2 regions of the Weizmannia sp. FSL K6-0777 genome follow, and region 2 is predicted to be linked to the other one. Evidence: predicted binding sites of a transcription regulator. Region 2 holds the regulator's gene; the other holds the start of a gene.

Region 1 (12,327 bases), 1.6 Mb from region 2:
AATTTTTGTCCTCGGCGATCTTTGCTTTCGCGGCCCGGAACCACAGCGGGCATATGAGATGGTGATGGCTTTAAATACGGAAGTGATTAAAGGAAATGCTGATGAATGGGTGTACAGGGGTGTCGGCATGAACGAAGTGCCGGAAAAGGCTTATGAAATGATGAACCGGGAGCGGGACTGGACGGTTTCCCGGATGGAGCAGAATGCAGTGGAGTCGTTGCACCAGCTCCCCGAAGAGGTAAAATACGAATACGGCGGCATCAAAATTCACGGATTTCACGCCACCCCGTACAGTTTGTTTGAAAATGTGCCGCCGGATAGTGAAAACAGCAAGTTGAAAGAGAAGTTAATGCAGGAAGACGCGGATATTTATTTATACGCGCACATCCACCTGCCGTTTATCCGCACGTTTGATGGCAAAACGTTTGTCAATCTCGGCAGTGTCGGTCTGCCGTTTGACGGGATCGCCAAAGCCTCTTATGCGATGGTGGAAATTGGCGATCACGATTACCAGGTTTCCAATGTCCGTGTTTCCTACGATGTGCAAAAGACGATCGGGTTATTTGAAGCTTCCGATTATCCGAATAAAGACAAGCTGATCGACATTTTAACCCGGGCAAAAAATGATTGAACCCACCCCCGGTTTTAACCGGGGGTTTTTTTCGGCAGAAGTTTTTGTGAAATTTTTCACGAAAGAGCATAAAAAAGCGCAGCAGCCCCATGCCAAAAAAGAGACAGCCATTGGCATCACCCGCCATTTATTTTTTCACCTTATTATGTTATCATTAACAATTGGTATAAATTTTACTGTCATAGAAATGGAGATGTTGTTGCTTTGGCTGTTGTGAATCATACGGCAAAACCTGAACAGCAATCCGAGAAAAAGGCGGCATGGCTTGCCGTTTTGTTTCTCGTCATTGCCGCGTTCGGCCTTTTTTATGTAAAATGGTGGCCGTACTATGAGAAGTCTTTGCTTGCCGCCCATACGCATTCCATCGGGACATCGATTCTCGGGGATCCGGGCAAATCGGCATCATTTTCATGGGATGGCACCTTCCAATATGTGATCGCGTATTTTCAGGCTGTTTGGAAAGCGGCCGTGCTCGGCATTTTGCTCGGTTCGCTCGTGCAAGTGCTCCTGCCTTCTGCATGGCTGCTTAAAGTGCTCGGCAAAACGTCATTTGGAAGTACGGTCATTGCCGGAGCGAGCGCCATTCCCGGCATGATGTGCACATGCTGCGCAGCACCGATTGCAGTCGGGCTGCGCAAAAAACAAGTGTCCACACCTGCGGCACTCGCCTTTTGGATTGGTAACCCGATGCTGAATCCGGCAACGCTGATTTTCATGGCTTTTGTATTATCATGGAAATTTACCCTTCTCCGCATCGTCGCAGGGCTTATCATGACGTTCGGGGTCAGCTGGCTGGCGGGCCGGCTTGTGAAAAACGAACAACCGGTGAACATCCGCCAGTTCGAGCCAGATGCCGGAGAAAACAACGGGTCCTTTTTCTTAAGATGGGGAAAGGCCGCCGGAAATATGATCCTGTATCTTGTTCCGGCTTATTTGCTTTCGGTTGTTGTGTTAAGTGCGGCCCGTTTCTGGTTGTTTCCGGCATTCGGCCAGCATGCCGGAAACAGCATTACGGCGGTGATCCTGCTTGCTCTTGCCGGCATGCTGTTTGTCATTCCGACAGCAGCTGAAATTCCGATTGTCCAGACGATGATGGCTTTCGGGCTCGGGACAGGTCCGGCCAGCGCACTGCTTGTGACGCTTCCGGCCATCAGCCTTCCTTCCTTGATCATGGTTGGCCGGTCGTTTTCAAAACAAACCCTTCTGTTTGTTGCAGCCTCCTGTGTTGTGGTCGGGATTGTGGCAGGATTATGTGGAATGTTTTTTTAACCAAACGATTGCCCGGAGCATATGAATAAAACGGCGCGGCTATCTGGCCGCGCCGTTTTGCATTCATTCTCTGACTTGGCCGCTCCCGTAAATCCAATATTTTGTGGACGTTAAGGCATCCAACCCCATCGGACCGCGGGCATGCAGTTTCTGGGTGCTGATGCCGATTTCCGCCCCGTATCCGAACTCAAAACCGTCTGTAAAGCGGGTGGACGCATTATGGTACACACAGGCGGCATCCACCATGGACATGAAATGTTCCGCCCGGGCCCCGTCTTCTGTTACAATCGCCTCTGAATGTTTTGTGCCGTAACGGTTGATGTGCCGGATCGCTTCATCTGTATCTTCCACCGTTTTGACGCTGATTTTAAGCGCGAGATATTCGCAATACCAGTCCTCTTCCGCCGCCTCTTTTGCAGCCGGAAAAATTTTTCGCACCGGCTCGTCTCCGTAAATCTCCACCCCTTTTTCCGCCAGTGCGCTAAGCAGCTTTTCACCGTGCTGGGCGAGCCAATGCGCATGGATTAAAAGCGTTTCGATAGCATTGCAGACGGATGGGCGCTGTGTTTTTGCATTGACTGCGATCCGGACGGCCATTTCCGGCTGTGCTGTTTCGTCAATATATAAATGGCAATTGCCCGCCCCGGTTTCAATCACCGGTACAGAAGCTTCGCGGACAACAGTATCAATCAGCTTTTTCCCGCCTCTCGGGATCAAGACATCAAGATAATCACGAAGGTGGAACATTTCTGTTGCCGCCTCCCTGCCTGTATCTTCGATGAGCTGGACGGCATCTTCAGGAAAGCCTGTCTCCGCCAATGCGCGGTGAATGGAAGTGACGAGCGCCTGATTTGAGCAGATGGAAGACGAGCTTCCCCTTAAAATGACCGCATTGCCCGTTTTGATCGCAAGCGTGGCAGCATCGGCCGTAACATTCGGGCGCGCTTCGTAAATCATGCCGATGACACCGACCGGCACTTTCTTTTTGAGGATGAGCAATCCGTTTTCTTTCTTGATTTCCTCGACCGTTTCCCCGACCGGATCTCTTAATTTCACAAGCAGCCGGACCGCTTCTGACATATCATGGATCCGCTTCTCGTTCAGCATCATCCTGTCGAGTATATTTTCCGGAAGGCCTGCCCGGCTCCCCCGCCTGAGGTCTTTTTTGTTTTCGGAAATGATCGTTTCCCGGTCCTCAAGCAAAACACGGGCAATCGCCAAAAGCGCTTTGTTTTTTTCTTCCGTTGTTTTTTTGGCGAGCACCATGCTGATATTCTTCGCTTTTTTTCCTTTTTCTGCGGCTTCAGACATTTAACCCAGCCCCTTTCTGTTTAAAGGCACCCAATGATCGCGGTGAATGACTTCTTCTGCTGCCCGCCCGCTAGGCCTCATAAGCACGCGCAACAGCTCTTCTGCACCGTAAAGCACTTCCCCTTTTCCAAGCAGCCCTTTTGCGCCGTAGACGTCCACGACATCGCCTTTTTGGAATGTGCCGGAAATTTTTTGAATGCCTGCCGGAAGCAGGCTGCTCCCTTTTTGCAGCAAAGCCTGTTCCGCGCCGCGGTCAATGTATATTTTTCCGGCACTTTCCGAAAACAGCGCGATCCATTGTTTCCGGCTCTTTACAGCTGGGCGGGTGGCTCCGATATACGTGCCGTCCCCTTTTCCTTCGAGTATCCTGACGAGTTTATCGCACCCTTTTCCTTTTCCAATAAACACCCGGACGCCGAGGGAGACAGCTGTATTTGCGGCTTTTAACTTTGACAACATGCCGCCTGTTCCCGCTTTCGACCCGGCGCCTCCAGCCATTTTCATCATCTCGGGCGTAATATGATCGATAAAATCAATGCGCTGCGCACAACGGTCGTATTTTGGATTCGTGCTGTACAGCCCATTTACATCCGTTAAAATGATGAGGCATCCGGCGTGGACAAGCCCGCTGACAAGCGCTGACAGCATATCATTATCGCCGAAAGTCAGTTCTGAGACCGACACGGAATCATTCTCATTGATAACTGGGATGACGCCGCGGCGCAAAAGCTCTGTTATCGTTGAATAAGCGTTATGGTACCGGTCTTTTGTGGAAAAATCTTTCCGGGTCAACAAAATTTGCGCCGGTATTAAGCCGTAAGCACCGAGCGCTTCCCTGTAACGCTGGATGAGCACACTCTGGCCGATAGCAGCAGCAGCCTGCTTCCCTTTTAACGTGACGGGCCGCGCCGGGTAACCGAGCAGCCGGAACCCGCACGCGACGGCGCCGGATGAAACGACGACCACCTCATGCCCGGCTTTGTGCAATGCGACAAGGGCGCCGATATGATCGGCAAACTTCTGTTCATCGATTTCACCGGCGTCATTTGTTAAAGAACTGCTTCCGATTTTTACGACGACTCTGTTTTTCTCCATGGCTTTTCTCTCCTTCTAAAAAAGGTGAAACAAAAAGGCCTTTCCGTCCCTGTAAAAAGGACGAAAAGGCCTTGCTTTTCGCGGTACCACCTTTTTTGGGCGACATTTGCGCCCCGCTCTTTTTTGATAACGCAAAACTTTGCGCCCGGTTTTCCGGGACCCGGAAGGCAGGTTCGGCAGGCCGCCTGCTGCTGCACCTTTCAGCCTGTGGGTGCCGCTCTCTTATGCAAGGGTGATCCGCCTACTATTCCTTCGTTCACGTTCAGTATTTTTAATTATCTTACAACAGCAGTAGCAGAAATGCAAGCAAAATATTTTGCTATGCATAACCCAGGCAGCCGGGACAAAAAATAAGCTTACATGCGGATTTTCCCCGAAAATGGAAAGCAAATTACTTTCTATACGGTGAAAATTTGATATACTAGTCATGTATGAGGTTTCATCACCTTTCTTTGTGAATCTTGGTACGTAATTATGGGAGGAAATTCACAATCAGGAGGGGGGAATCAGGGAACCCGTATATTTTTTTGCATCTACATATGTGTGGGAATTCCATCAGAAAAGGAGAAATAGGAGATGGCAGAAACTTCAGCTCAAAAAGGCAATCCTGAAGAAAAACCGGAAGTAACCCCGGAAACGGCAGTCGCACAGAAAGATTTGCTGGATCAATTATTGGATCCGGAAATCCAGCAATCTTTGACGGTGTTGGTTGAAAGCCTGCCGAAAATGGCCGAACTGGTCACCATGTTAAACAAAGCCTATGATTTTGCGCAATCCATTATGACAGATAAAGTGCTGGTCAATGATTTTAAAGGCGGATTTCAAGGCTTTCTGGATCCCGTTGCCGAAAAAGCAAAGGGGCTTGCCCAAACTGCGATTGAAGCAAAAGACCGTGCCGAGACGTCCACAGACACGATCGGATTGTTCGGCCTGTTGAGATTGCTGAAAGATCCGCAAGCCCAGAAGCTGTTCCGTTTCCTGCAGTCTTATCTTGCAGTCGCGGAAGAACGCAGCAAACAGCAGTAAGGTGAATGAGAATGAATGAAAACGGGGGATCCATATGAGTAAAAAAATTGTCATTTTAGGGGCCGGTTATGGCGGCCTGTTATCTGCGTTATCAGCGCGTGAATATTTGTCAAAAGACGATGCAGCGATCACGGTCGTAAACCGTGTGCCGGACCATCAAATTATTACGGAATTGCACCGTCTGGCAGCGGGCGGCGTTTCTGAAAAACGGGTGTCGCTTCCGCTCAGAAAACTGTTTAAGGGCAAAGATGTCGACGTTCAGGTGGATGAAGTCACAAAAATCTCGCCTGATTCGAAAGAGGTATCGCTTGGAAGTGGCTTTAAGCTGAATTACGATGTGCTTGTTGTCGCACTCGGCAGCGAAACAGCTTTCTTCGGCATTCCGGGCCTTGAAGAAAACAGTTTTCTGTTAAAATCAGTGGACGATGCGAAACGCATTCATGCCCATATTGAGTCCTGCCTTGCGCAGTATGCCAAAACGAAAAACAAAGCGGATGCCACATTTGTTGTCGGCGGCGGCGGCCTGACCGGGATTGAACTGGTTGGTGAGCTGGCGGACAAGGTGCCGGTATGGTCGAAAAAATTTGCGATCGACCCTTCCGAAATCTCGCTTATTTGTGTCGAAGCGGCGCCTTCCATTTTGCCGAACTTCGCGCCAAATCTGATTGAGCGGGCAACGAAGAGCCTGGAAGCGCGCGGCGTGCAATTTTTCACAGGCATCCCTGTTACAAAATTCCAAGACAATGTCGTGGAATTAAAAGACGGCCAGAAAATCGAAACGAAGACGCTTGTCTGGACGGGCGGCGTGCAAGGAAACCGTGTCGTTGCGAATTCCGGGATTGAAGTAAACCGCGGGCGTGCAACGGTAAACGCCTTTTTGCAATCCACTTCCCACCCGGATGTGTTTGTTGCAGGCGACAGCGCGGTTGTCTTCCCGTCAGAAGGCGCACGCCCTTATCCGCCAACAGCACAAATGTCATGGCAAATGGGCGAATTGATCGGCTATAATCTTTATGCTTATTTAAAAGGCGGAAAAATGCAGACGTTCCAGCCGGTCAACTCCGGTACGCTTGCAAGCCTCGGCAGAAAAGATGCCATTGCGTTTATCGGGGAAAACCAAACGCAATTAAAAGGCTTCCCTGCTTCCGCTATGAAAGAAGCAAGCAATATTCGTTACCTGGCCCATATTAACGGGTTATTCTCACTTGTATATTAAGGAAAAAGGCGCATCCAAACGCGGATGCGCCTTTTTTAAGCCCCTTTTTCCCCGGCAAAACCTAAGTTGCAGGCCGCGCTTTTTTTCGTGCAAATTGGCCGCAACCGGCTCTATACCTGCACGAAAAAAAGCCCGGCATCACCGGGCAGCTTTACAAACCACTTTCGCTTCTTTTTTTCTTTTTGTCCATATATTCCAAATACGCATCATCGTGGGTAAGCCATGCTTGGAACTGGCGCTTTACAAATTTTTCCGCTTCTTCAAAGGCAGAAAAAGAAGGAGACTGCTTTAAGCCTCTTGCTTCGATCGCCCAGCCTTTTTGAGGGTCTTTATAAATAAAGATCGGTTCCCCGCTGCGGTTTTGGTATAAACATCCCGCTTCCTGCCCTTTGATATTGGACTGGTTATGGGCAAAATCGCGTTTAAGCGGTTCTGTTTTAAACGTTTCGACGACAAACTTCCGGAACGCCTCTTCCGTCAGCACAGCCCCCGAGGCTTTTTTGTGCCCGCCCCCGTCGTATTTTTTGGCAATTTCCGATACGTCAATATGGTCATGAATCGTCCTGAAACTGATCCGTTTCTTTCCGACCATGCAAATGGCGATATAATCGAGATGCGGGTATTCTTTTGCAACGGCATTCCCCAATTCGGAATGATGCGACTCGGCATGGATAACACCTGCATAATAGCCGTCAATCACGGCCTGATAGACTTCCCGCTTCTTTCCGTTGATATACCTTTCGATTTTTTTCTCTTCCAGATCGAGGATCTTTTCTTCCAAATCATCAAATGAAAAAGTCTCACTGCCGCTAAGTTTATGTAGCAAAATCTCTTCAAACTCTTCGATCGGATACAGGTAGAAAAGATCATTTAATTTTTTGGCCTGCATATTCCCGTTGCGTTCCCATTCCCATGTATCCATTTGCCGGACAAGTTCGACAAACGCGTCAATGGCCCCGGTCGCGCTGATTTTTCCTTCCGCTTGCAGATACCGGTAAAACAATGAAGTAGCGCTTGCCTGTTTGCCGTCTTCCTCCACCTGGACAGAAGCCCATTCATGCTCATTTAAGTGAAGCGCGCTTTTATGGTGGTCAATCAGTTTCACTTTTCCGCCCTGTGCGGCATAGGCATCAAGAAGCTGCGCATTTTTTTCATTGACCGATAAATCGGTAATCCATAACATGTCTTCTTTATGTTCTTTTTTCAAAAAAGCTTCAACCTGGGTATTTAAACCGGACACGGAATTATACTGGATTTCAATGTCTTTGCCGAATGCAAGCCTGGCAAGAATCCCGCAGCCAAGCCCGTCCAGGTCATTGTGGGTTAATAAACGATACATCAATCTTCCTCCGAAATTCAATTTTCTGTATGGTCTCCCATACGGCTGTTTTTTCACAAAATAATGCTCTTTGCCTCCGCCCGGTTCTTGGTATATACCTTGCTGCCGTCCCCGATGACAACAAGATCGCAAATGCCGAGAAAAAGCCCGTGTTCAACAACACCTGTGTAACCATCAAGCCAGGCTCCAAACGCGCCGATATCAGGCGATTTGAGCTTTATATCCACGATATAGTGGCCGCCGTCTGTTACATACGGCCGGCCTTCTTTCATCCGGAGGACAGGGTTTAATCCTTCCCGCTCAAACGTTTTCATCAAATGCTTGTATCCGAACGGGACCACTTCCACCGGCAGCGGAAAAGCGCCAAGTTGTTGAACCATTTTCCGGGAATCCACCACCCAGATATTTCTTTTTGATGCCTTTGCCACCAGCTTTTCAAACAACAACGCCCCGCCGCCGCCTTTAATGCCATTTAAGGAAGGGTCCACCTCGTCGGCTCCGTCAATGGTCATATCCATTTGCGCCGTATCGTTCAAGTCTGTTATCGGAATGCCGCATTCGCGCGCAAGTTTTGCTGTCGCACGCGACGTGGGCACGCCGGTGATGTGCAGGCCGCTTTGCACCCGTTCCCCTAATTTTTTTATCGTGTAATAAACGGTTGAGCCGGTCCCAAGTCCGACAATCATTCCATCTTCTACGAGTTCCGCCGCTTTCTCCCCGGCCATCTTTTTCCCGTCCATACTCTGCACCTACCTTTACTTTGATTTTATTACAGTCTTAAAGAATTATAAAGGAAAGCGCAGACAATATTGAAATGAAAAGCCCTGCCTTTCAAGGTTTGAACGCAACATACATGTACAAGGGACATTTTTGGATAATATAACCGGACATGCCGGGCCCTATACAAACATACATTCACGGGCGGCAGCTTTTTGCGCTTTACAGGGCAATCCAACCACTTGAAGCTCGTTTTCCGCCAAGCTTTTTGTTCATCGGATTACAATAGCTTGGCTGCCCATCTGCTTCCACGCTTTCTCAAATGCTTCACGGCCAAGCTGCTTATTTTTTGTTCCATACGGGTCATTCACATAAATATGGCCTGGATCGTACCCTGTAATGACAACACTGTGTTCGCTGTATGTGATGTTAATACTTCCCTGGGGCGTGTCCCATGTTTTGAAATCAGAAACCGGCTGAAACCGGGCTGTCGTAATCACCCAGACAGCATGCCCTTCCTCAACATTTTCCAGGATTTTTGAAAAAGGCTGTCCCGTTAAATCCGCCGCTCTTTTGCCGGCATATTTTTTGGCCAGTTCAAAAACAGGGCCGTGGTACACGCCATACCCGGGACCATCCTCCATGTTCCCGACAAAACCTGCGTTCGGATTGCCGTGCTGCCCGTTTTTATAGGTAAACGGCACATACTTGATTTCTTCCGCCAATTGATTCTTGGTCACATGAAAACCGTTATCGACAAGCAGCATCGCGAGGCTTGTCACTTCACAGCCGTTATAAAGGCGGGGCGCATCCATTTGCCTGATAATCGGCACATCGAGCAGTTTTTTGGCAGCAGCGTTATTTTGCGCGGATTTTTGGGCCGATTCTTTATGGGTCAGATACTCATTTAAGGCGAGCAACATGACGATCAATACGATTGCTGCAAAAATGAGCCTGGATGATTTCATCTGTGCTACTCCCCTTTCGGTTATGGCGAAAGCATTCACCGTCTTTCCGTTCTTTCCTGTATGCACTTTAACCCCTGCCGGCCGGGGAAGCGCACGGGAAACTGTCTGTCCCGCTTTTAAGCCGGCCACGGGAAGCCGCCATTCCTGCAGAGAAACCAGTCTTGAATTATTATATGGATAAATTGGAAAGAACTCAACTCCGCGTAAGAGCAATCCAAAATGAACATCAAAGGACTGCTGTTATGTAATCTCACGTGCCGATGAAAAATACGTATATTTTTGTCAGGTTTTCTTACACAAAGATGGTCTAAACGGCTTTTTTGGTATATATTAATAAAAACACCTTACAAAGGGAGGATGCACCGGTGGCAACGAATGAATCATACTTGGAAAAGAAAGTCATCTCGATCGGAACGGTATGTGAATTAACCGGCTTAAGTGAAAGAAGAATCCGCTACTATGAAGAAAGGAAATTGATTTTCCCGGAACGGACAAACAGAGGGATCCGGAAATATTCATTTACCGATGTTGAACGCCTGATGGACATCGCCAATAAACGTGAAGAAGGCATCCAGACTGCGGAAATCCGCAAAGAATATATGAAAGAGAAAAAATACAATGAACGCACGATGCGCGAACAAGTCATCCGCGGCCAGCTGAATGCTTATTTCCGCACAAGAGAATAATGCATCAAACGGCAGCCGGGCAGGCTGCCGTTTGCGCAAGCTGTTTATTCATACACGCTCCGGATATCCGTGTTTGCAGGAAGGGCGAACGGATTGTCCTTGTTAATATGGTCATAGAACATAATCCCGTTCAAGTGGTCCATCTCATGCTGAAAAACAATCGCGGGATAGCCCTTTAATTTAATGAGCACTTCATTCCCGTCCAAATCGTATGCCTTTACTTTAATCCGTTCATAACGCGGCACAAAACCATCCACTTTCCGGTCAACCGACAGGCAGCCTTCCCCTTGCGGAAGGTAGATCATCGATATCGAATGGCTGACCAGTTTTGGATTAAAAACCGTGTACGCCTTTTCACCGTCTTCATCCGCAATATAAACGGCAAACATCCTTTTATTAAGGCCGATCTGATTTGCGGACAATCCAACGCCTGCACGCAAATTGCATTTGCCGGCAATCTCCGGATCCTGGCTGTTTTTTAAAAACTGGAGCATGCAGCGCAGTTCCGCTTTGTCTTCTTCAGTTGGCGGCATGTTCACTTCATCCAGCACTTTTCTTAAAATCGGATCGCCTTCCCTGACGATATCATCCATTGTAATCATATAATCATCATTATATTTGCTCATAGATTGAACCCTCATCTGCCTTTTTCCTGAAATTCTATTTACCCGGCACGGGACGGCCCCGGAACCGGCTGCCATTATACCTGTTTGGACATTGTTAATCTTACCATACCGCAGCAAAAAAATCTAAACAGACGGAACGCCGGACACGGTTTCCGCCAATGCGAACCCCCTGCCTATCATAAACCGGGCACACCTTTTAAAGGGCGGCCCGGTATTTTCAGCTTTTTGCCGTTTTGGCCCGAGATGGAGCGTCCGGCGCACAACAGCTTGCTGTATTGCAGTGGTTTTTCAATGCACAGGAAGCGCACTGCCCTTCCCTGCTTTTTTTGATAAAACGGATCAGCGTAAATGCCGCATAAGCAAAAATCACAACACCGAGCAAAATACTAAATAACATCGGAACATTCCCCCGTTTTAAAAAGCGATGAACCGCCCAATATTGTAAATCAGAAAAGCGATCAAGTAAGCAATCACAAGTGCATAAGCGATCGAAAAAAGCGTCACTTTCCCCGAACCGGTTTCTTTATGGATAATGGCCACGGTCGAAAGGCATGGAATGTATAAAAGAATGAATACCATGAAACTATAGGCCGAAAGCGGTGTAAAAGCATGGGAAATCACACCTGCCAGAGATGCGCCGTCTGGAACAAAATAGAGGACGTTCATCGTCGAAACGACCACTTCTTTTGCCATAAAACCGGTCAGAAGGGCAGCCGCGGCCTGCCATGTTCCAAAACCGAGCGGCTTGAAGACAGGCGCAATCCATCCGCATAGGATCGCCATAAAACTTTTATCGACAGGCACATTGAATCCGCCCGGCCCCGCATTCGAAATGAGCCAAATGGCTACCGTGCCACCGAAAATCAAAGTCCCTGCTTTCCGGACGAAACCTTTCCCTTTATCCCATGTGCTTCTGTACAAACTCCGCGCATTCGGCACGCGGTACGGCGGCAGTTCAATGACAAAAACAGAACCTTCCGTTTTTACCACCATTGAAAATACTTTGGCAAGCAAAAGCGCAACGACAATGCCGAGCACATACAGCGACAGGACAATGAGTGCCTGATGGTGGCGGAAAAAAGCCGCGACAAACAAACTGTAGACCGAAAGCCGCGCAGAACAGGACATCAATGGGGTCAAAAGCGTCGTTAACAGCCGCTCTTTCGGCTGTTCAATCGTCCTTGCTGCCATGACGCCGGGGACATTGCAGCCGAAGCCGATAATCAGCGGAATAAATGCTTTTCCGTTTAAACCGACTGCCTCCATCACCCTGTCCATGACCATCGCTACCCGTGCCATATATCCGGAATCTTCAATCACCGAGATAAAGAAAAACAAAACAAAAATTTGCGGCACAAAAACGAGAACGCCGCCAACTCCGGCCACAATCCCGTTTAACACAAGATCACGGATAAACGGTGTTGCCCCCGCTTCTTTCAACCC
Region 2 (12,327 bases):
CGTTCCCGGGCCTTGTACACACCGCCCGTCACACCACGAGAGTTTGTAACACCCGAAGTCGGTGAGGTAACCTTTACGGAGCCAGCCGCCGAAGGTGGGACAGATGATTGGGGTGAAGTCGTAACAAGGTAGCCGTATCGGAAGGTGCGGCTGGATCACCTCCTTTCTAAGGAAATTAAGGAAAACTTCGTTTTCCACAATTAAGTTTGACGTTTCCGTTTTGTTCAGTTTTGAAGGTTCAATCCTTCAACATGTGTTCTTTGAAAACCGGATAGGAGAAACAAACCAAGTAAACCGAGAATCGCTTATTTTTGGATTTAAACCTTTTTATGGTTAAGTTAGAAAGGGCGCACGGCGGATGCCTTGGCACTAGGAGCCGATGAAGGACGGTACAAACACCGATATGCTCCGGGGAGCTGTACGTAAGCTTTGATCCGGAGATTTCCGAATGGGGAAACCCCCTGTCTTTAATCGGACAGGATTCCTGCCTGAATCCATAGGGCAGGAAGGGCACACCCGGGGAACTGAAACATCTCAGTACCCGGAGGAAGAGAAAGCAATTGCGATTTCCCAAGTAGCGGCGAGCGAACAGGAAACAGCCCAAACCGGAAGGCTTGCCTTCCGGGGTTGTAGGACACTCATATGGGAGTTACAAAAGAACAGGTTAAGTGAAGCGGCCTGGAAAGGCCTGCCGGAGAAGGTAAAAGCCCTGTAACTGACACTTCGTTCTCTCCCGAGTGGATCCTGAGTACGGCGGGACACGAGGAATCCCGCCGGAATCCGGGAGGACCATCTCCCAAGGCTAAATACTCCCTAGTGACCGATAGTGAACCAGTACCGTGAGGGAAAGGTGAAAAGCACCCCGGGAGGGGAGTGAAAGAGATCCTGAAACCGTGTGCCTACAAGTAGTCAGAGCCCGTTAACGGGTGATGGCGTGCCTTTTGTAGAATGAACCGGCGAGTTACGGTCTCATGCAAGGTTAAGCTGAAGAAGCGGAGCCGCAGCGAAAGCGAGTCTGAACAGGGCGAAAGAGTATGAGGCCGCAGACCCGAAACCAGGTGATCTACCCATGTCCAGGGTGAAGGCAAGGTAACACTTGCTGGAGGCCCGAACCCACGCACGTTGAAAAGTGCGGGGATGAGGTGTGGGTAGCGGAGAAATTCCAATCGAACTTGGAGATAGCTGGTTCTCTCCGAAATAGCTTTAGGGCTAGCCTCAAGCGAAGAGTTTTGGAGGTAGAGCACTGTTTGGACGAGGGGCCCTCATCGGGTTACCGAATTCAGACAAACTCCGAATGCCAAAAACTTATGCTTGGGAGTCAGACTGTGAGTGATAAGATCCATGGTCGAAAGGGAAACAGCCCAGACCGCCAGCTAAGGTCCCAAAGTATACGTTAAGTGGAAAAGGATGTGGCGTTGCTTAGACAACCAGGATGTTGGCTTAGAAGCAGCCATCATTTAAAGAGTGCGTAATAGCTCACTGGTCGAGTGACGCTGCGCCGAAAATGTACCGGGGCTAAACGTATCACCGAAGCTGCGGATGGACACCGTTTGGTGTCCGTGGTAGGAGAGCGTTCTAAGGGCGTTGAAGCCGGACCGGAAGGACCGGTGGAGCGCTTAGAAGTGAGAATGCCGGTATGAGTAGCGAAAGAAGGGTGAGAATCCCTTCCACCGAATGCCTAAGGTTTCCTGAGGAAGGCTCGTCCGCTCAGGGTTAGTCGGGGCCTAAGCCGAGGCCGAAAGGCGTAGGCGATGGACAACAGGTTGATATTCCTGTACCGCCTCTTCACCGTTTGAACGATGGGGGGACGCAGGAGGATAGGGCAAGCGCGACACTGGTTGATCGCGTCCAAGCAGTTAGGCCGGTGCGGAGGCAAATCCTTCGCGCCAAGGCGGAGCTGTGATGGCGAGGGAAATTTTAGTACCGAAGTTCCTGATTCCACACTGCCAAGAAAAGCCTCTAGTGAGGTGAAAGGCGCCCGTACCGCAAACCGACACAGGTAGGCGAGGAGAGAATCCTAAGGTGAGCGAGAGAACTCTCGTTAAGGAACTCGGCAAAATGACCCCGTAACTTCGGGAGAAGGGGTGCTTTTTGGGGTGTATGCCCCGGGAAGCCGCAGTGAATAGGCCCAGGCGACTGTTTAGCAAAAACACAGGTCTCTGCGAAGCCGCAAGGCGAAGTATAGGGGCTGACACCTGCCCGGTGCTGGAAGGTTAAGGAGAGGGGTTAGCCGTAAGGCGAAGCTCTGAACTGAAGCCCCAGTAAACGGCGGCCGTAACTATAACGGTCCTAAGGTAGCGAAATTCCTTGTCAGGTAAGTTCTGACCCGCACGAAAGGTGTAACGATCTGGGCACTGTCTCAACGAGAGACTCGGTGAAATTATAGTACCTGTGAAGATGCAGGTTACCCGCGACAGGACGGAAAGACCCCATGGAGCTTTACTGCAGCCTGATATTGAATTTTGGTACAGCTTGTACAGGATAGGTAGGAGCCTTGGAAACCGGAGCGCCAGCTTCGGCGGAGGCATCGGTGGGATACTACCCTGGCTGTATTGAAATTCTAACCCGCACCCCTTACCGGGGTGGGAGACAGTGTCAGGCAGGCAGTTTGACTGGGGCGGTCGCCTCCTAAAAGGTAACGGAGGCGCCCAAAGGTTCCCTCAGAATGGTTGGAAATCATTCGCAGAGTGTAAAGGCATAAGGGAGCTTGACTGCGAGACTTACAAGTCGGGCAGGGACGAAAGTCGGGCTTAGTGATCCGGTGGTTCCGCATGGAAGGGCCATCGCTCAACGGATAAAAGCTACCCTGGGGATAACAGGCTGATCTCCCCCAAGAGTCCACATCGACGGGGAGGTTTGGCACCTCGATGTCGGCTCATCGCATCCTGGGGCTGTAGTCGGTCCCAAGGGTTGGGCTGTTCGCCCATTAAAGCGGTACGCGAGCTGGGTTCAGAACGTCGTGAGACAGTTCGGTCCCTATCCGTCGCGGGCGCAGGAAATTTGAGAGGAGCTGTCCTTAGTACGAGAGGACCGGGATGGACGCACCGCTGGTGTACCAGTTGTCTTGCCAAAGGCATCGCTGGGTAGCTATGTGCGGAAGGGATAAGTGCTGAAAGCATCTAAGCATGAAGCCCCCCTCAAGATGAGATTTCCCACAGTTTATACTGGTAAGATCCCTGAAAGATGATCAGGTTGATAGGTCCGGGGTGGAAGCGCGGCGACGCGTGGAGCTGACGGATACTAATCGATCGAGGACTTAACCAAATAGAAAAGTGAAGGGCGCTCGCTCATCGGCGTACGGATTTCGGAGCTTTCGACTGAGATAAAGGAAACACGGCGAGCCGATGTTGACTTATCGTAGGGAGAAAGCGTAGAAATACGCTAGCCGATAGGCGCTGGAGCTAGACAATTCTCAAAGTTAGAAACGCGTTCTCCGTTTACAGTTTTTTCTCCCATCCGGCTTTGAAGGAATACAATTATTCCTCTTGATAAATAACAGCAACTGTGTTATAATTTTTCTTGTCATTAAGGTCCGGTGGCGATGGCGGAAAGGTGACACCCGTTCCCATCCCGAACACGGAAGTTAAGCTTTCCAGCGCCGATGGTAGTTGGGGGTTTCCCCCTGCGAGAGTAGGACGCTGCCGGGCCTGAATATATTATTATCGCGGGGTGGAGCAGTCTGGTAGCTCGTCGGGCTCATAACCCGAAGGTCGCAGGTTCAAATCCTGCCCCCGCAATCGATCAGAACAAGCAGTGGTTTGACTGCTTGTTCTTTATATTTTTCATCCTGTTTTTGCGTATTTGTCCAAAATCGGTTAAACTAGAATTGGATTGAAGCATCCTTAGGAACATTCCTAAGGCTTTTTTTATAAGGCGCGCCGTACTTTGGATTGGCGGCAATTTGCGATAAAGTTGTAGAGGAGAGGCGGCAAATGGGGAGTTATCGTTTCGTTTCCAACAGCCCTGAAGAGACTTTTTCTTTTGCAGAAAAAATGGCTGCCCATCTGAAACCGGGGGATGTCCTTTTGCTGGAGGGTGACCTGGGGGCAGGAAAAACGACTTTTACAAAAGGGATTGCGAACGGGCTGGGCATTCGCCGTACCGTGAACAGCCCGACTTTTACCATTATAAAAGAGTACCGGGGGAACCTGCCGCTGTATCATATGGACGTATACCGTTTGGAGGATGCGCAGGAGGACCTTGGTTTTGATGAATATTTTGAAGGTGATGGCGTGACGGTTGTGGAGTGGGCACATTTTATCAAAGATCTGTTGCCTGAGAGCTATTTGGAAATCCGCATTCTCCGCCTTGAAGGAGACCGCAGGCTTATTGAAGTGGAACCGTTTGGGGACCGTTATGTATCATTATGTGAGGAGATTTTTGGATGAAAGTTTTGGCAATCGATACTTCAAATGAAGTGCTGGGCGTTTCATTGGCTGATGATCATGTTGTGCTGGCCGAATATATGACAAACTTGAAAAAAAATCATAGTGTCCGCGTGATGCCGGCTGTGCAGGAGGTCATGGAGACATGCGGGATAAAACCGGCTGAGCTGGATAAGATTGTGGTGGCAAAAGGGCCCGGATCTTACACCGGCATACGGATTGGCGTCACGATCGCAAAAACGATGGCCTGGAGCCTTCAAATTCCATTGGTGGGGGTTTCCAGCCTGAAGTTGTTGGCGGCGTCCGGCCGTTATTTTGACGGGTATATTTCCCCGCTTTTTGATGCGCGCAGAGGGCGGATTTATACCGGTTTGTACCGCTATGAAAACGGGGTTTTGCAAACAGTAGTGGAAGATTGCAATGTATCATCCGCTGAATGGGGAACCCGGTTAAGTGCGCTTGAGGCGCCCGTATTATTGATCGGCCAGCATGTTGCCCTTCATGAAGCCGTTCTTGCGAAGAAGCTGGGAGATAAAATGGCGGTAGCAGATTGGACCCTGCATAATCCGAGGCCGGGCGAACTGGCCAGGCTTGGGATGGATGAACCGGACGCGGAGATACACACTTTCGTTCCAAATTACATACGGTTAGTAGAGGCAGAAGCCAAATGGCTTGAAAAGCATAAACGGGAGAGTCACTAAAAATGGAAAAAACGGGGAAAATAACGCTGCGAAAAGCCACGCTTGCAGATTTGGACGGAATTTACAATGTGGAGATGCATTCTTTTACAATGCCGTGGACACGTGAAGCATTTTACAACGAACTGGTTCATAATCATTTTGCCATGTATCTTGTGCTTGTCGAGAATGAAAAGGTTATCGGTTATTGCGGCGTGTGGGTCATTGTCGATGAGGCGCATGTGACCAATCTTGCGGTGCTCCCGGAGTACCGAGGCCGGAAACTGGGAGAGACGCTGTTAAAAAATGTGATGGCTTACGCCGCATTGAACCATGCCAAAACGCTCAGCCTGGAGGTACGCGTCAGCAATATGATTGCGCGCTCCTTATACAGGAAGCTCGGATTTCGGGAAGGCGGCATCCGGAAAGGCTATTACACGGATAATTATGAAGACGCAATTGTGATGTGGGTGAATTTATAAATGGAAAAAGATTTGTTGGTATTAGGCATAGAAACGAGCTGCGATGAAACGGCTGCAGCTGTCATTAAAAACGGGACGGAAATTGTTTCCAATGTGGTCGCTTCCCAGATTGAAAGCCACAAACGGTTCGGCGGGGTGGTGCCAGAGCTTGCATCCCGCCACCATGTCGAGCAAATTACCATTGTCATTGAGGAAGCGATGCAGCAGGCAGACGCGGCTTTTAAAGACCTGGATGCGATCGCCGTGACAGAAGGGCCCGGGCTTGTGGGCGCGTTGCTTGTTGGCGTCAATGCCGCAAAGGCGCTCAGTTTCGCGCATCAGATTCCACTTGTCGGTGTCCATCATATTGCCGGCCATATTTATGCGAACCGGATCGGGCATGAAATGAAGTTTCCGCTGCTTGCGCTTGTCGTTTCAGGCGGTCATACGGAGCTTGTGCTGATGAAGGGCCATGCCGAGTTTGAAGTAATCGGCGAAACGAGAGATGATGCGGCAGGGGAAGCTTATGACAAAGTAGCACGAACGTTGAACCTTCCTTATCCGGGCGGTCCGCAGATTGACCGGCTTGCCCATGAAGGAAAGCCAAATGTTGATTTGCCGCGATCCTGGCTGGAAGGGACTTATGATTTCAGTTTCAGCGGGCTCAAATCAGCCGTCATTAACACCCTCCATAATGCCGCGCAGCGCGGGGAAAGCATCCGGCCTGAAGATATGGCCGCAAGCTTCCAGCAAAGTGTGATTGATGTATTGGTCGGTAAAACCGTGGAGGCGGTAAAAGCGTTTGGCGTCAAAGAAGTGCTGGTCGCCGGCGGTGTTGCCGCGAACAAAGGATTGCGCGCTGCCCTTTCAGAAGCATTCCGGGATCTCCCTGAAGTGGCGTTGCGCATCCCGCCGATCCAGTTATGCACAGACAATGCGGCGATGATTGCCGCATGCGGGACGGTGCTTTTTGAAAAGGGAAAAAGAAGCTCCCTTGACTTAAATGCTTATCCCGGGCTGGACATTGAAAACTTTTAAACAGGGTTGTGAAAAACCGGTGTATGGGAATCGTCCATACACCGGTTTTTTTGGAGATATGCAGGGGAATTGTGCACAATCTGTGGAAAAGTTGTTGATAAATGATTGGACTTGTGTAAAACTTTTAAAATTTTTCCGGACAGGTTGTGGGTATTGTGGATAAATCTGTTGATAATTGTGGATTTTGTGGAAAAACGTTTTGGAAAGCAAGAAATCAATATACCGCCTGTGCATAAATCTGTGCATGGCGCGAGATGCCAAAATAAAAACCTGTGCAGAAAATTTCCACACAGGTCCAAACATTACTCCGCCAGTTCTGCCCATTCTTCCATCAGCGTGTCCAGCTCCAATTTCCGTTGCTCCAGTTCTTCTGTCAGCTCGCGGATTTTAATATGGTCCTGAAAGATTTCCGGGTCGGCCATTTTTTCTTCCCGGTCATGAATTTCTGTTTCCAACGTTTCAATTCTTGTTTCAATTTCTTCAATCCTCCGCTTTTTTTGCCGCTCGCGTTTTTTTGCTTCTTTATCCTGCCGGTAGTTGTTTTTCGCCGGCTGTTCCGCTTTAACCTTTTCTTGTTTCGTGTTTTCCAGGCGTGCAATTTCCAGCATTTCTTCTTTTTTTTGCACATAATAATCATAGTCGCCGAGAAATTCACGGGTTCCCTCCGGCGAGAGCTCCACCACTTTTGTGGCAATCCGGTTAATGAAATAGCGGTCGTGGGAAATGAACAAAATCGTTCCCGGGTAATCGATGAGCGCATTTTCCAGTACTTCTTTACTGTCCAAATCAAGGTGGTTTGTCGGTTCATCTAAAATTAGAAAGTTCGCCTTTTCCAGCATCAATTTGGCGAGGGCAAGCCGGGCTTTTTCGCCGCCGCTTAAGGATGAGACGGTTTTTAAAACGTCATCGCCGGAAAAAAGAAAATTCCCGAGTGCCGTGCGGATTTCTTTTTCTGTTTTCAGCGGGTATGTATCCCATAATTCCCGGAGGACCGTTTTATTGGAAGATAAGTCGGCCAGTTCTTGATCGTAATAGCCGGTCATAACGTTGGAGCCATATTCGATCGTGCCGGATATCAGCGGGATTCTCCGGATAATCGATTTCAAAAGCGTTGACTTGCCGATGCCGTTCGGGCCGACAAGGGCAACACTGTCTTGTTTTTTGACTGAAAGATGGATGTTTTTGGCAACCGGCTCCCCGTCGTAGCCGATGGCAGCATCCCGGACATGAAGGACTTCGTTCCCGCTTTGTTTGGCAATTTCAAACGAAAACCGGGCAGATTTTTCATCGCCAAGCGGCTTGTCCATCAATTCCATTTTTTCCAGTTGTTTCCTCCTACTTTGCGCCCGCTTTGTCGTGGTGGCACGGGCAATGTTTTTTTGGATGAATGCCTGCAATTTCGCAACTTCTTCCTGCTGCTTTTCATATTGTTTGACCTCTCGCTCGTACTGGGCGGCCTTTTGTTCCAGATACCGGCTGTAGTTGCCGTGGTATTTTTTAATAGAATGCCTTGAAATTTCATAGACCTGGTTGACGACTTTATCCAGAAAATAACGGTCATGGGACACGATCAGAATGGCGCCTTCATAGCCTTGTAAATATTGCTCCAGCCAGGTGAGCGTTTCGATATCGAGATGGTTTGTCGGCTCATCCAAAATGAGGATGTCCGGCTTTGTGAGCAGCAATTTCGCCAATGCAAGGCGTGTTTTTTGCCCGCCGCTTAATGTCCGGATCGGGGTGTTGTAGTCGTACTGGTCAAAACGGAAGCCATGCAGAACGGACCGGATATCCGCTTCGATCTGATATCCGCCTTCATCTTTAAAACGTGTCTGCAAAGTATCATAAGCATGCAGCACTTTTTCATACTCCGCCGGGCGGTTATAAATCTTAGGGTCGGCCATTTTTTGTTCGTATTCGCGAAGCTGTTTTTCCATATCCAGCAAATTTTTAAAAACCGACATCATTTCGTCCCAAATGGACAGATCCGATTCGAGTCCGGTATTTTGGGCGAGATAACCGATTTCGACACCATTCGGCATAATGATGGAACCTTCATCATAAGAAAGCTGGCCGGCGATGATTTTCAGGAGGGTCGATTTGCCGGCCCCGTTTCTCCCGACCAAGGCAATCCGGTCTTTTGTTTGAATTTCTAATTTTATATCCGATAAAATAAGTTCAGCGCCATAATATTTTGTGACTTGTTGAACTTGCAGCAACATCATCTTTATGTTCACCTCTATACCATTGTAAGTGTACAGGAAGGCGAACTGCAACTCAACCGGCGTGATCGGAATTTGTCAAAAAACTTTTCACATAAATTCGTAAAAACCCATGAAAAAAATGCTTACTTGTGATATATTTAACATAGTTGGAGAGAGAAAAAGACGCATGCAGGCATTTTTTTAAAACATATTTTTTCTTTGCTCAGATAGGAGTAATATTATAATGAAGAATGGCAGCGCTGCCATTCTGGAATGGACGCACGATTGGAACCAACAGCACAAAAAACTTAAGCTTTCAACTTGGGGGATTTCACATGAAGGATGAATCAGTAAAAATACCGCAAGCCACTGCAAAACGGCTTCCATTATATTACCGGTACCTGAGAAATTTATATACACTTGGCAAGCAAAGGGTATCCTCGGCGGAACTGAGTGAAGCGGTGAAAGTCGACTCCGCTACGATACGCAGGGATTTTTCCTACTTCGGGGCACTTGGAAAAAAAGGTTATGGTTATAATGTAAAATATTTATTGTCTTTTTTCGGCAAGACGCTGAACCAGGATGAGATCACAGATGTAGCGCTGGTTGGCGTTGGGAACCTCGGTACAGCCCTTTTGAATTACAATTTTTCGAAGAATAACAGCGCACGGATTGTGATGGCATTTGACAATGACCCCGGGAAGGTGGGGAGCCATGTTGGCAATGTGCCTGTTTACAGCATGGACGAATTAAGAGAACGGCTTTGCGCGGAAGATGTGACGGTTGTGATTTTGACGGTCCCCGCTTCCAGTGCCCAGGCAGTGACAGACGAGCTTGCCAGTACAAATGTAAAAGGCGTTTTAAACTTTACACCTGCCCGGCTGAACGTGCCGCCGGATATCCGCGTCCATCATATTGACCTGGCCGTGGAACTACAGGCACTGATCTATTTTTTAAAACATTATTCAAATGATGAAGAAAATTTGAAAGAAACAAAAGAGCCGGTTGCGAAGCCATAGCCAAAAAGCTTTTTTTCCGTTATCATAGTGGGTACAGGGGGTGGCCCGATTGAAAACGGAATGCAGGCGCAAATGGCAATGGCCGGATTTGGCTGTGGCGTGCAAAGGGAAAAGGGCGGATTCAACGCCGGCACTTAAAGGGGAACGGCGATGAATACGAAAAAAATGCCGGTTACCGGACACATCCAGGAATTGAGAAAGCGGTTAATTACCGTTCTCATTTTCTTTCTGTTTGCCCTGGTTGTTGGCTTTTTTACCGCAAAACCTGTTATACGTTATTTGCAGCATGCCAAAAATGCCGGCATGTTCACGATGAATGCCTTCAGGGTAACCGATCCTATTAAGGTTTTTATGGAAGTTTCGGTTGTGATCGCATGCCTATTGACCCTGCCGGTGATTTTGTACCAGCTTTGGGCGTTTATAAGCCCGGGGCTGTATGAGAAAGAAAAGAAACTGACATTAAGTTACATTCCTGTTTCCATCTTGCTTTTTATAGCCGGCGTTTCTTTTTCCTATTTCGTGCTTTGTCCGCTGATGGTGAAGTTTATGATGGGCTTGTCAAATGAAATGGGCATTCGTGCGGTGATCGGGATCCGGGAGTATATTCAGTTTCTGCTAGAGATCACGCTTCCGTTTGGCTTTGTGTTCCAAATGCCGGTCGTGGTCCTGTTTCTGACCCGGCTTGGCATCATTACGCCGAGACTGTTGAAAAAGGTAAGAAAATATGCGTATCTTGCTTTGATTGCAGCTGCCGGCATCATCACCCCGCCGGACGTGTTTTCGCAGCTGATTACCTTTGTTCCACTCGTTTTGCTGTATGAAGCAAGCACACTGATTTCGAAAATGGCGTACCGCAATGCCAAAAAAGCGGCAAAAGAAATGCCAATGGATGAACAGACGATTGCTTCTGAATAAGAAAGCCGTTTTCCGGACGGAGCCGGAAAACGGCTTTTATTTTTTCACTGAGTTTTTCAGCTTGAAATGGAGAAAGATCAGCCTGATGCCGGAACCCAGATCCAATGTTGCAATCAACAGCAGTAAATAAGAAAAAAAGCCCCAGCCGCCCACTTGTACCTGCTGAATGGCAAAATAAGTGAACAAAGCCCCGAGCAGGCAGTTTACAATCCCTGAAAAAAGTGGTCTCATCATAGAAGTCCTCCAATTGAGCTGTAAATTTCATGTACGGATGTCTGCAGAACGGACGGGTGCAAAAGCAGCCTCACGACCACAATCGTGTTCATGGAAACATGCGCAAACATGGAAACGGTGATCCGGTTTGTTTTCTCGTATAAATAAGCGAGCGTCAGCCCTAAAAGGGAATATAAAAACAAGTGGCTCGGTTCGGTATGCGCGAGTCCGAAAATAACCGAGCTGACAATACCGGATAAAAGGAATGAAAAGCGCCTGCGCAGCGTGCCGAAAATGATTTTCCGAAAAACGATTTCCTCGAGAATCGGCCCTGCGATCGAGCTGATGAGGATGACGAGCGGAAATCTTTCAATCAGCGCCATGATTTGCTGCGTATTGTTGGAGGCAGCCGGGGCACCGAATAATGATTCAATGATCGCGGCTGCAGTCTGGGCAAAGAAACAAAGAAAGACGCCGCCTATTGCCCATATGGCGGATGGCGCGGCCGGAAGCGGTTCAGTCCGGTCTGTTTCTTTCTTTGCGGCTTTTCTTAAAAAGTACAGGACGATGATCAGCCCGATGATAAAGCTGATGACGGTCCAAAGCGGGGGCGTCAATGTCCGCATGCTGTCTGCCGGTTCGTGGAAAACGTTCACCCCGGCATAGTAGAGCAACGGATACCCGACGGCGCCGGACAGCAGCATAAGGATGTACGTCACGAGAATATACACATACTCTTTTTTCACGCGTTCTTTTCCTTTCTTGCCAGTTCAAAGTTTAAAGGATCGCAAATTCGTCCAATATGTTCATTGTACTATTGAACCGGGCGGGGTTCAAATGCCGTGCGCAGAGCCAGCCTTTTCAGTTGCATATCCGGATGGTGATCAAGCATACTTATAAAAGGGCAAGCGGCTGAAATGGAGGCGCGCAACCGGCATCCTTTGACGGGGCTCTTTAAAGGATGCAGGGCCCGAAAAAAATAAAAAAAGTTGGATGAGAGACTTGCAAAAAAGCAAGGAATTATTTATTATAATAAATGTGTTAGCACTCAACTTATGCGAGTGCTAATAATGGACAAAATTTTACATAATACGAATTAAGGAGGTTGTTTCACGTGTTAAAACCACTGGGTGATCGCGTTGTCATTGAATTAGTTGAATCGGAAGAAAAAACAGCAAGCGGTATTGTCCTGCCTGACACGGCAAAAGAAAAGCCACAGGAAGGCAAAGTTGTGGCTGTCGGTTCCGGGCGTACCCTTGATAACGGTGAACGTGTTGCCATCGATGTAGCAGTAGGCGACCGCATCATCTTCTCGAAATATGCCGGCACTGAAGTGAAATATGACGGAAAAGAATACTTAATCCTTCGTGAAAGCGATATTCTGGCGGTTGTGGAATAAGCCTGGCTTGTTGAAACAT

What was found. The regulator Rex, encoded in region 2, represses fermentation and respiration genes when NADH is low (regulators of the CRP and FNR family bind a similar motif). The targets are predictions, from matches to a motif close to TTGTGAAATATTTCACAA.
Region 1: a site for Rex is predicted at 4,781-4,798, ahead of NST70_RS08050 (DUF1641 domain-containing protein). Genes of this name have one in related genera too.

What each region holds. Positions count from the first base shown of each region.
Region 1 covers NZ_CP151971.1:1,721,754-1,734,080, forward strand. Annotated here, with positions in the region: gene NST70_RS08030 (YfcE family phosphodiesterase) at 1-631, shown strand, start outside; gene NST70_RS08035 (permease) at 836-1,900, shown strand; gene NST70_RS08040 (glutamate-5-semialdehyde dehydrogenase) at 1,964-3,211, opposite strand; gene proB (glutamate 5-kinase) at 3,212-4,306, opposite strand; gene NST70_RS08050 (DUF1641 domain-containing protein) at 4,883-5,332, shown strand; gene NST70_RS08055 (NAD(P)/FAD-dependent oxidoreductase) at 5,367-6,548, shown strand; gene NST70_RS08060 (DHHA1 domain-containing protein) at 6,700-7,887, opposite strand; gene rpiA (ribose-5-phosphate isomerase RpiA) at 7,941-8,627, opposite strand; gene NST70_RS08070 (C39 family peptidase) at 8,877-9,572, opposite strand; gene NST70_RS08075 (MerR family transcriptional regulator) at 9,938-10,258, shown strand; gene def (peptide deformylase) at 10,303-10,884, opposite strand; gene NST70_RS08085 (FeoB-associated Cys-rich membrane protein) at 11,102-11,281, opposite strand; gene feoB (ferrous iron transport protein B) at 11,299-12,327, opposite strand, start outside.
Region 2 covers NZ_CP151971.1:3,319,410-3,331,736, reverse strand. Annotated here, with positions in the region: rRNA gene NST70_RS15940 (16S ribosomal RNA) at 1-166, shown strand, start outside; rRNA gene NST70_RS15935 (23S ribosomal RNA) at 332-3,264, shown strand; rRNA gene rrf (5S ribosomal RNA) at 3,532-3,647, shown strand; tRNA gene NST70_RS15925 (tRNA-Met) at 3,664-3,737, shown strand; gene tsaE (tRNA (adenosine(37)-N6)-threonylcarbamoyltransferase complex ATPase subunit type 1 TsaE) at 3,933-4,388, shown strand; gene tsaB (tRNA (adenosine(37)-N6)-threonylcarbamoyltransferase complex dimerization subunit type 1 TsaB) at 4,385-5,086, shown strand; gene rimI (ribosomal protein S18-alanine N-acetyltransferase) at 5,089-5,544, shown strand; gene tsaD (tRNA (adenosine(37)-N6)-threonylcarbamoyltransferase complex transferase subunit TsaD) at 5,545-6,561, shown strand; gene NST70_RS15900 (ABC-F family ATP-binding cassette domain-containing protein) at 6,864-8,783, opposite strand; gene NST70_RS15895 (redox-sensing transcriptional repressor Rex) at 9,098-9,781, shown strand; gene tatC (twin-arginine translocase subunit TatC) at 9,932-10,696, shown strand; gene NST70_RS15885 (YdiK family protein) at 10,733-10,930, opposite strand; gene NST70_RS15880 (CPBP family intramembrane glutamic endopeptidase) at 10,927-11,655, opposite strand; gene groES (co-chaperone GroES) at 12,024-12,308, shown strand.